DNA from 2 places in the Cupriavidus sp. GW822-FHT03E04 genome. Region 1 is predicted to be linked to the other one. Evidence: riboswitches for the same ligand, from Rfam matches in the RefSeq annotation. Region 1 holds a riboswitch; the other holds the start of a gene.
The links. Region 1 has a riboswitch for ZMP and ZTP ahead of glyA (serine hydroxymethyltransferase). Riboswitches for the same ligand answer to the same signal wherever they lie in the genome.
Positions count from the first base shown of each region.

Region 1 (4,961 bases):
CCGCCCCGCCGCCGGCCATGGCCTGCAGCCGCGCCAGTTCACTGTGGCGCTGGGCATTGGCAGCGGCGTCGCGCTTGGCCTTGGCATCCGCATCGGCCTTGGCCTTCGCGTTGGCGGCGGCCTTGGCCTCGGCGTTAGCCTTGGCTTTGGCGTCGGCGGCTGCCTTTGCCTTGGCGTCAGCGGCTGCCTTTGCCTTGGCGTCAGCCTCGGCACGGCTCTTAGCCTCGGCGCGGGCCTTGGCGTCAGCTTCCTTACGCTCGCGCTCAACCTGCTCCTTGCGCTGCTCCTGCAGCGCGGCCTGCCTGCGTGCGTCTTCCTTGCGCTGGGCCTCTTTCTTCAGCTCGTCCTTCTTCTGTTCTTCGCGGCGTTGCTCTTCGCGGCGCAGGTCTTCCTTGTGCTGTGCATCCTTGCGGGCCGCCTCCTTGCGGGCCGCTTCCTGCCGCTCGGCTTCCTGGCGCGCGCGCAGGTCGGCCTGCTGGCGCGCCTCTTCGCGGGCGGCGGCCTCGGCCTGGCGGCGCTTTTGCTGCTGGAGGGCGATCTCGGCGTCTTCTTCGGCACGAGACCTCACCGCTGGCGCAGGAGGCGCGGGACGGGCTTGCACGACGGGCAGCGGTGCGGGAGGCGGCGGGGGCGGCGGTGCGGTAGTGGCCGGGATCTCATCCCAGAGCTCGGCTTCGGCGCCCACCGGGGTGCTGCTCTGCCAGTGCACGCCGAAATACAGCACGATGCCCAGCAACAGGTGCATGAAAACCGCGAGCAGGAAGGAACGCAGGGTTCCCCGCTCCGGGGCCGGCTGATAAGGATAGGCGGCGGTTTTCATCGCGTGGGGCGGTGCTTACTTGGGCTTGACCATCAGGCCGACGCGCTTCACGCCGTCGGCCTTGAGCACTGACATGACGTCCAGCACGGCCTCGTACTTGACCGAGCGGTCGGCGGCGATCACCACCGGCTGATCGGGATTCTCGTTCTGGCGCTGATGCACGAAGTCGATCAGGCCCTGCTTGTCGAGCTTGCGCTCAAAGCTGTTGCCGGAGTTATCCTTGCCGCGCGCGGTCAGTGCGCCGTCCTCATGCACGGTCACGACAATGGGGGGGGCCTTTTGCTGCTGGGTGGCGTTGGCCACGCTGGGCAGGTCAACCACGGCGGGATTCACGATCGGTGCCGCCACCATGAAAATGACGAGCAGCACCAGCATCACGTCAATGTAAGGCACGACGTTGATGTCGGCACTGGCCCGGCGGCGCGAGCCGCCACGGCGCTGTATCGCTGCCATTGCTGGTTCTCCTTGACCGAAGACGTTGGTGGCTTCGGCGCTTTAGCGGGTCTGCCGTTGCAGGATGTTCAGGAACTCTTCCATGAAGCTCTCGAAGCGGATGGCCAGGCGATCCACTTCGGTGGCGTAGCGGTTGTAGGCAATGACCGCCGGAATCGCCGCGAACAGGCCGATAGCGGTGGCGACCAGCGCCTCCGCAATGCCGGGCGCCACGGCCGCAAGCGTTGCCTGCTGCACATTTGACAAGCCGCGGAAGGCGTTCATGATCCCCCATACGGTGCCGAACAAGCCGATGTACGGGCTGACCGAACCTACCGACGCCAGAAACGGAAGATGCGACTCCATCACATCCATCTCACGCTGATAGGCCGCGCGCATCGCACGCCGTGCGGCATCGAGCAGCGCGCCGGCGTCATTGTTGCGCTCGCGCGCCTTCAGGTACTCGCCCATGCCGGACTCAAAGATCCGTTCCAGCGCGCCTGTGTTGTGACGATTGTTGGCTGCGCTCTGGTACAGGGCCTGCAGGTCGCCGCCGGCCCAGAAGTCGCGCTCGAACCCCTCGGTCTGGGTCCGCGCGGCGCGCAGGGAGAAATGCTTGCGGAAGATATATGTCCACGAGAACAGGGACATCACCAGCAGCAGGGCCATGACGGCCTGTGCCAGCACACTGGCGTGCAGCACCAGCGAAATGATCGACAGGTCTTGCGTGACGGTCACGGGATTCATCGAGCGGTCTTGATGGTTGCAAGGACGGGAGCGGGAATGGGAGTCGGGCGAAATGTGCTACGATCAACACACCCAACCCGGATGGCGCCAGTAGCCAGCAATTGCTCACCACGCCAGGCTTCTTGGGCGAATTGGACCGACGCCGGGCCAACCCGTTCAATCTGTGTCCGGATCTCAAGCAAGTCGTCCAGACGGGCGGGGGCATTGTAGTCCACCGCCGTGCTTCTGACGATGAAGACGACGCCCGACTCATCGGCCAGCGCTTGCTGTTCGATGCCAAGCGAGCGCAGCCACTCGGTACGGGCGCGCTCGAAGAACTTGAGGTAATTGGCGTAGAACACTACGCCGCCCGCGTCGGTGTCTTCCCAGTACACCCGCAAGGCCCACACATTGTTGCTCATGGCCGCGATTGTAACGGCAGCCAGCCCGACCCGGTGTAAACCCTTGTCCGACATTACAACAATTACATTACCTGACGGACAAGGCATTGACTTTCGGTCTTTGGCCCCGCAGCACCGTCTTGCAGCGGGCCAGCGCCTCGCGTTAAACTGCCGCCAACCATTCCATCTTGCGCGACTGGCGAAGTCAGTGGGCACTACCACGAGGAAGCGCAAAGTTCTCTGGCGCGATGTTTCAAGCGCCTGCCGCTCGCCTGGGCAGCGAATGGGAAGCAGGGTGCGCCCTGCGCCGGATAGCTAACGCGTCCAGCGCCGGTCGCCTGTGCCTTCCCCGCGCGCCCTACCCCGAAGCCATTCGGAATTCCCCTTTTTTCAGACGAGTTTTCGCCATGTTCGAACGCAGCCGCTATACGATCGACCAGATCGACCCCGAGCTTTTTGCCGCCATCCAGAAGGAAGACCAGCGCCAGGAAGAGCACATCGAGCTGATCGCCTCGGAAAACTACACCTCGCCGGCCGTGATGGCCGCGCAAGGCTCGCAACTGACCAACAAGTACGCCGAAGGCTATCCCGGCAAGCGCTACTACGGTGGCTGCGAGTACGTCGACGTCGTGGAGCAGCTGGCCATCGACCGCGTCAAGCAACTGTTCGGCGCCGAAGCCGCCAACGTGCAGCCCAATTCCGGCTCGCAGGCCAACCAGGGCGTGTTCTTCGCCGCCCTGAAGCCGGGTGACACCATCATGGGCATGAGCCTGGCCGAAGGCGGCCACCTGACCCACGGCATGGCGCTCAACATGAGCGGCAAATGGTTCAACGTGGTCAGCTACGGCCTGGACGCCAACGAAGACATCGACTACGACGCACTGGAAAAGCTGGCGCAGGAAAAGAAGCCCAAGCTGATCATCGCCGGCGCCTCGGCCTTCGCCCTGCGCATCGACTTCGAACGCATCTCCAAGGTAGCCAAGTCCATCGGCGCCCTGTTCATGGTCGACATGGCCCACTACGCCGGCCTGATCGCCGCCGGCGAGTACCCCAACCCGGTGCCGCACGCCGACTTCGTCACCACCACCACCCACAAGAGCCTGCGCGGCCCGCGCGGTGGCGTGATCCTGATGAAGGCCGAGCATGAGAAGGCCATCAACTCGGCCATCTTCCCCGGCATCCAGGGCGGCCCCCTGATGCACGTGATCGCCGGCAAGGCAGTCGCGTTCAAGGAAGCCCTGTCGCCCGAGTTCAAGACCTACCAGCAGCAAGTGGTCAAGAACGCCCGCGTGTTGGCCGAAACCCTGATCGAGCGCGGCCTGCGCATCGTCTCCGGCCGCACCGAAAGCCACGTCATGCTGGTCGACCTGCGCGCGATGCAGATCACCGGCAAGGAAGCCGAAAAGGTCCTGGGCGAAGCACACATCACCGTCAACAAGAACGCCATCCCCAACGACCCGGAAAAGCCGTTCGTCACCTCGGGCATCCGCCTGGGCTCGCCGGCAATGACCACCCGCGGCTTCAAGGAAGAAGAAGCCCGCCTGGTGGCCAACCTCGTCGCCGACGTGCTGGAAAACCCGCACGACCTGGCCAACATCGCGCGCGTGCGCGAGCAAGTGGCAGCCCTGACCAAGCGTTTCCCGGTCTACGGCTAAAGCCCAGCGCCACCCGCCACGCGCGGGTGGCCGGCAGCCCCGCCGCGGCGCGCGCCGCGCCTGCGGCGGGCCTTGCCAACCCAGCCCGGCGCGACACAGAATGACAAAACGCTGCCTGCGCGGCACGCGCCCCGGCTCATACTTCGAGGTGGTCAGGCATGAAATGCCCTTTTTGCGCTCACTCCAACACCCAGGTCCTGGACACGCGCATGTCGGAAGAAGGCGATACGGTGCGCCGCCGCCGCCGCTGTGAATCCTGCGACCGCCGCTTCACCACCTATGAGCGGATCGAGCTGTTCTTCCCCGCCATCGTCAAGAAAAACGGCTCCCGCGCGGACTATACCCGCGACAAGCTGAAAGACTCGATGCGCCTCGCCCTGCGCAAGCGCCCGGTCTCGGCCGAAGCCATCGACGCCTCCATCACCCGCATCGAAGAGAAACTGCTCGCCCTCGGCGAGAAGGAAATCCCCAGCAGCCAGGTCGGGGAACTGGTCATGCGCGAGCTGCGCCGGTTGGACAAAATTGCTTATATCCGGTTTGCTTCGGTGTATCGGAGTTTTGAGGATGTGTCGGAATTCCGCGACATGCTGGATGAGTTTTCGGCGTCTACCCCACGGAAGCAGTAGAAAAAGTAACGTGGACGTTGTTTAATTCCTCCCAAACTGGGTCCTAGGTGGCAATTCCTATATCTATATTTCCACCTGGGTTGCAGTTACAAAAAATAGAACAAAGCCAAAAGAACGTAGTCTTTTCGGACGAGGGTCAAGATGGGTCAGTCAAGCTGTCGGGGGACGGCCGGCTTCACCATGCTCGAAGCATTGGTGGCAATCGTCGTGCTCGCCATCGGCGTGCTCGGCGTGGCAAATCTTCTTATCAAATCATTCCGATTCTCCCAACAAGCGTCCTATGACACGCTGGCGCTGCAGC
Region 1 covers NZ_JBXANI010000003.1:82,326-87,286, reverse strand. Annotated here, with positions in the region: gene tolA (cell envelope integrity protein TolA) at 1-820, opposite strand, end outside; gene tolR (protein TolR) at 836-1,273, opposite strand; gene tolQ (protein TolQ) at 1,316-1,999, opposite strand; gene ybgC (tol-pal system-associated acyl-CoA thioesterase) at 1,996-2,400, opposite strand; ZMP/ZTP riboswitch at 2,562-2,664, shown strand; gene glyA (serine hydroxymethyltransferase) at 2,787-4,034, shown strand; gene nrdR (transcriptional regulator NrdR) at 4,193-4,660, shown strand; gene pilV (type IV pilus modification protein PilV) at 4,802-4,961, shown strand, end outside.

Region 2 (4,961 bases), on a different contig from region 1:
CTCGACCAGCACGGCAAGCCCGCCGCGGGCTCCGCCTTCGCGGGCCACGATCTCGTTGCCTATCAGGGAAACTGGACCGGGAATCGATCACCGACGCTTGCTGGCGAACCGATACACGCGGGGCGCATCGTATCGACCTTCAATTCCAGCCTCATGCTGCGTACCGCGGTAAAGGCTGGCCTCGGCATCGGTGAGCTTCCGATCCATCTGGCTGAACACGACGGCCTCGTGCAGATAGGGCCGGAACCCGCACGTGGGGCGGTCTACGAAATCTGGCTCGTCACGCATCAAGACCTTCGGCATACCGCGCGCATCACAGCAATGATTGACGGCATCGTCGCCGCGTTCGAAGATCACACAACCCCCACAAAATAGTCACGCACGACGTAGCTGCGACTGCTGCGCGGATGCAGGTGGCCAACTTGTCAGGAGATGCGAAATGACCAGCAAGAACACGATCTGTCTGTGGTACGAAGGTGGCGCCGTTGACGCCGCAAACTTCTATGCGCAGACGTTCCCCGACAGCGCTGTCGGCGCCGTCCACCGCGCACCGGGCGACTATCCTGGCGGCAAGCAGGGCGATGTCCTGACGGTTGAGTTCACCGTCGCCGGCATCCCCTGCCTTGGGCTGAACGGCGGCCCGTATTTCAAGCACAACGAGGCATTCTCTTTTCAGATCGCGACGGACGACCAGGCCGAAACCGACCGCTTGTGGAACGCGATCATCGGCAACGGCGGCCAGGAAAGCGCATGCGGCTGGTGCAAGGACCGATGGGGCCTGTCATGGCAGATCACCCCGCGCGCCCTCACCGCGGCAATATCCGACCCCGATCCCGCTGCGGCCAGGCGCGCGTTTGACGCGATGATGACCATGAGAAAGATCAATATCGCCGCGATAGAAGCGGCACGGCTGGGCCAAAACCTATCCGCAAGTTGACGGAGCGTGTCCCCGGCGTCGCCCTTGTGGGCGACGCGAAAGCGATCATGGCACGGTTACCTCCGGAAGTGCCGGCACGTTGGGAACGGAATCGAGGAAGACATAGAGCGCCGCGATTTTCTCGTCACGAACGAGGATCACATCCCAGCCCGTGTAGTCGGGGGCTTCGCCGCGCGGGCCAGAACCCCAAGCCAGACGACCGGCGTTGTGGAGAGCCTGAGGCTTACCGTGCGGTGTGTAAGCATAGTGCGGGTGCGTCGCGCGAAGATCCCCCGCGAATTTGTCGAGAGCGTCGTGCCCAACGAATACACCCGTAGGCACGTAGAGCACGCAGTCCTCGGTATAGAGCGCCTCGATCGCCGCGCGACGACGCGCTGCGTCGCCTTCGCCGAAGACCTCCTGGAGGTTGCGATCAAGCAGTTCATGGGTACGGTCATTCATAACACACTCCTTAATCGATGACTGTGGACCTTTGCGGTCGCATGGGGTGGAAATCTCTTAAGTCTCTTGCATGTCCATTTCCTGTAGCAGCTGCTTCAGGAAGATGCGGGATGTGGTGCCGCGCTACTGAGCGAGGGCCAAGGTCTTCGTGACGGCGGTGATGACGGCTAACTGTCCTTCGAGTCTGCGTACCATGATCTATCTCCTGGGTGGCGTGGTGCGACGAGTAAGTGCGACGAGTGGTGCGACGAGACAAATCTATGACGTCATGCTAATTTTCGAAATAGAAATGAATGAAAACCATCGTTGCAGGATTGTCGATGTCAAAACTACCGGATTTCGAAGGGCTCGCGATGTTCGCGAAAGTTGCCGAAGAAGGCTCGTTCGCTGCGGCGGCAACTGCCATGGGGGTCTCGGTCGCCACGGTCTCCAGGGCCGTTACCCGTCTTGAAGAACGGCTGGGAGGTCGACTGTTCAACCGCACCTCCCGACGACTTGCACTCACGGACTATGGCCACACGCTTGCCGAGCGAGCGGCGAGAATCTACGCGGAGGCTGAGGAAGCGGAGGATTTCGCACGTGAGACGTCAAGCCGGCCACGTGGTCTCGTAAAGCTCGCGGCGCCGCTCTCCTTTGGTGCTCGCTGGGTGGCTCCGCTGTTGCCCGAGTTCTTTCGGACCTATCCGGATATTTCCGTCGAACTTCATCTCACGGACGCACAGACTGATCTGATTGGCGATGGCTTTGACGCCGCCCTGCGCATCGCCATCATGGAAGACTCGTCACTCGTCGCACGTCTCATTGCACCTGTGCGGCGATTTGTCGTGGCATCTCCAGCCTATCTGTCTCACCATGACCATCCTCAGCACCCGCAAGACCTTGGCGCCCACCAGTGCCTTACCTACACCAACAGGAGTAAGCGCGACGTCTGGCGATTTACCCATGAAAGTGGCGAGGAATGCACCGTCACACCAACCGGAGCGTTGCGAGGAACGAGCGTGGAGGCATTGCTGCCCACGGTCCTCGCTGGACTTGCCATCACCGAGCTTCCTGAGTTTGTCGCGACGCAGTATTTCCGGGACAAACAGCTCGAGCCCGTTTTGACCGATTGGCGCTTGCCTGAAGGTGGTTTGTATTTCGTCACGCCCACTGCCCGCGCGCGGCCCGCGAAGGTGAGTGCGTTGGCCGATTTCTTCATCTCCAGACTCACCGCGGCGCAGTGGAGCGCAGAGACGTCTATGGATGGGGAATCATCCGGGCACCGCAGAAGGTAATTTCCTCTTTCTTCGATGGCCGATCTCAGTCCGACGGACGCCAGTGATCGTCCCAGGTTGGCTGGTTGTCTGTCAGCGCAAGACCACGGCGCCTCCGAGCCTAAAGTATTTTCTCCTGTGCTATGATTTCTGCACTCATGTGACTGGCGCATACAGATAGGGCACTATCGGGGAGCGTGAGGTTGCTAGCCGCCGCGCGCCTGGGCATTACCTACTATCCTTGGAGATGGGTTATGCCTGATTTTGCACAGTTGCTCATGTTTGCTCTTGTGGCGTTGGGAATGGTTTTAACGCCGGGGCCGAACATGATTTATCTAATTTCCCGCTCAATTTGCCAAGGTAGACGCGCAGGCCTCATTTCATTGGGCGGCGTTGCTCTGGGCTTTGTGTTCTACATGCTCTGCGCGGCATTCGGAATTACGGCCTTCGTATTTGCGGTACCTTACGCCTACGATACGCTTCGCTTTGGCGGCGCTTTGTACCTTCTATATCTTGCCTGGCAAGCGGTCAAACCGGGCGGACGGTCCGCATTTGCAGTGCGCGACCTGCCGGTCGATACCCCAAGGAAGCTCTTCAGCATGGGGTTTATCACCAACCTGGCGAATCCAAAAATCGCCGTCATGTATCTGTCTCTGCTTCCCCAATTTATTACGGAAGGACACGGCAGCGTTCTTACCCAGTCGCTGGCGCTCGGCGGCGTTCAGATTTCGATCAGCCTCGCTGTGAATGCACTGATCATCGTGACGGCCGGATCGATATCTACCTTCCTGTCAGGACGCCCGCAGTGGCTATTGGTGCAGCGCTGGCTGATGGGAAGCGTTCTGACAGGTCTGGCGGTGCGGATGGCATACGAATCCAAGAAATAGCAACACCTTGCCAATACGCCGGCGCATCAGCCGGCGGCCAACGTCCGTGGCCCTGAGCAGGCCATCGTGAACCTGCAGGAAGGTGCCCCGAGCGTCGAACTGGCGCATGTGCAGCCCACTGGCCTACCTGGGCGCTGCCGGGGCGCACGACTCACCCAGAACCAGGTCAAGCGGCACATTCACGCTACGCGGTTGCCTCCCCCCCTCCCCGGCCAAGCGGTCAAGCATCAGATGTGCGGCGGCCTGCGCGGCACGCTCGATGTCAAAGCGTAGCGTGGTTAGCGGGGGATACATCAACTCTAGCGTCTCCGGCGTACCGATGCCGATCACCGAAAGGTCTCTGGGAATATCCAGCCCCGCCTTGCGCGCAACATAAATGGCTCCGGAGAGCAGGCGCGTTCCTAGGCCGATGATTGCAGTGGGGGGTGCGGAAAGAGCGAGCATGGTCGCCATTTGGGTGCGTGACGAATCGATCGCCGAGCGTGACATACAGACTAGTGCCGGGTCGAACACCAAACCTGCCTCCGCAAGGGCATCCCGGTAGCCGAGCAGCTTTTCGCGCCCTGGACGAATGTGCTCGCCGGGCCCGAACAACGCGATACGGCGGTGACCCAATGAAATCAGATACGCCATTGCCTGCTTCACACCGCTACGATGGTCCAAATAGACCGCGTCCATTGGTAGCGGCGTTTCCCGATCCAGAATCACCACCGGTAAGCTGCAGCCGCTGAACAGGCTGTCGGCGGGGTCCGCGCTCTCCAGGCTCGGCGCGGCAATGATGCCCTCTAGCCGGCGGGTCTCGAACAGCGCAACCAGTTCGCGGTCGCGCCGTGGCTGGTCCAGTGTATTGCCGACCAACATGGAGTACCCGGCGGCCTGCATATGCTTCTCGACTTCGCTGAAATGCGCCGCCAGCAGCGGGTTGCCGATGTTCGAAACCAGGTAGCCGACCGTCTTGCTACGCCCGGTGCGCAGGTGGCGGGCGGCAAAGCTGGGTTCATAGTTCAGTGCCTCCACAGCCGCATGCACCCGGGCTCGCAGCGCCTGGCTGGCATAGCCGGTGCCGTTCAGCACCCGCGACACGCTGCCAATGGAAACCCCCGCCGCCTCAGCCACATCCCTGACGGAAATCCTTTGCGTCATGGTCTTCCCTAATGAAAACGTTCCACAGTTGGACGCCAAATTTGTTGCCTGCTAAGTTAGCACAAACGGAAATCGTTTTCACATTTCCGCTCACCTAACCCAGACAGCGCCAAACTATCCCATGCAGCAAGACCGTCCTTCGCGCCCTCTCGCCGCCCCCCCCTGGCGCCGACTTTACGGGCGAGGCCACGTGTGGATCCCTGAGCGGCAGGCCAGGCGAAGCGCAGTAAGCCTGGCGCGGCTCCGTCCGGAGCATGCCGCTGGCAATCACAACGACAACGGAGACATCCCATGCTTCAC
Region 2 covers NZ_JBXANI010000014.1:21,642-26,602, reverse strand. Annotated here, with positions in the region: gene AC1RQC_RS21030 (LysR family transcriptional regulator) at 1-375, shown strand, start outside; gene AC1RQC_RS21025 (VOC family protein) at 440-937, shown strand; gene AC1RQC_RS21020 (nuclear transport factor 2 family protein) at 983-1,378, opposite strand; gene AC1RQC_RS21015 (LysR family transcriptional regulator) at 1,699-2,652, shown strand; ZMP/ZTP riboswitch at 2,782-2,865, shown strand; gene AC1RQC_RS21010 (LysE family translocator) at 2,886-3,518, shown strand; gene AC1RQC_RS21005 (LacI family DNA-binding transcriptional regulator) at 3,642-4,661, opposite strand; gene AC1RQC_RS21000 (Bug family tripartite tricarboxylate transporter substrate binding protein) at 4,953-4,961, shown strand, end outside.
Region 2: linked by a shared signal. The riboswitch ahead of AC1RQC_RS21010 (LysE family translocator) and the one ahead of glyA (serine hydroxymethyltransferase) in region 1 are both predicted to bind ZMP and ZTP.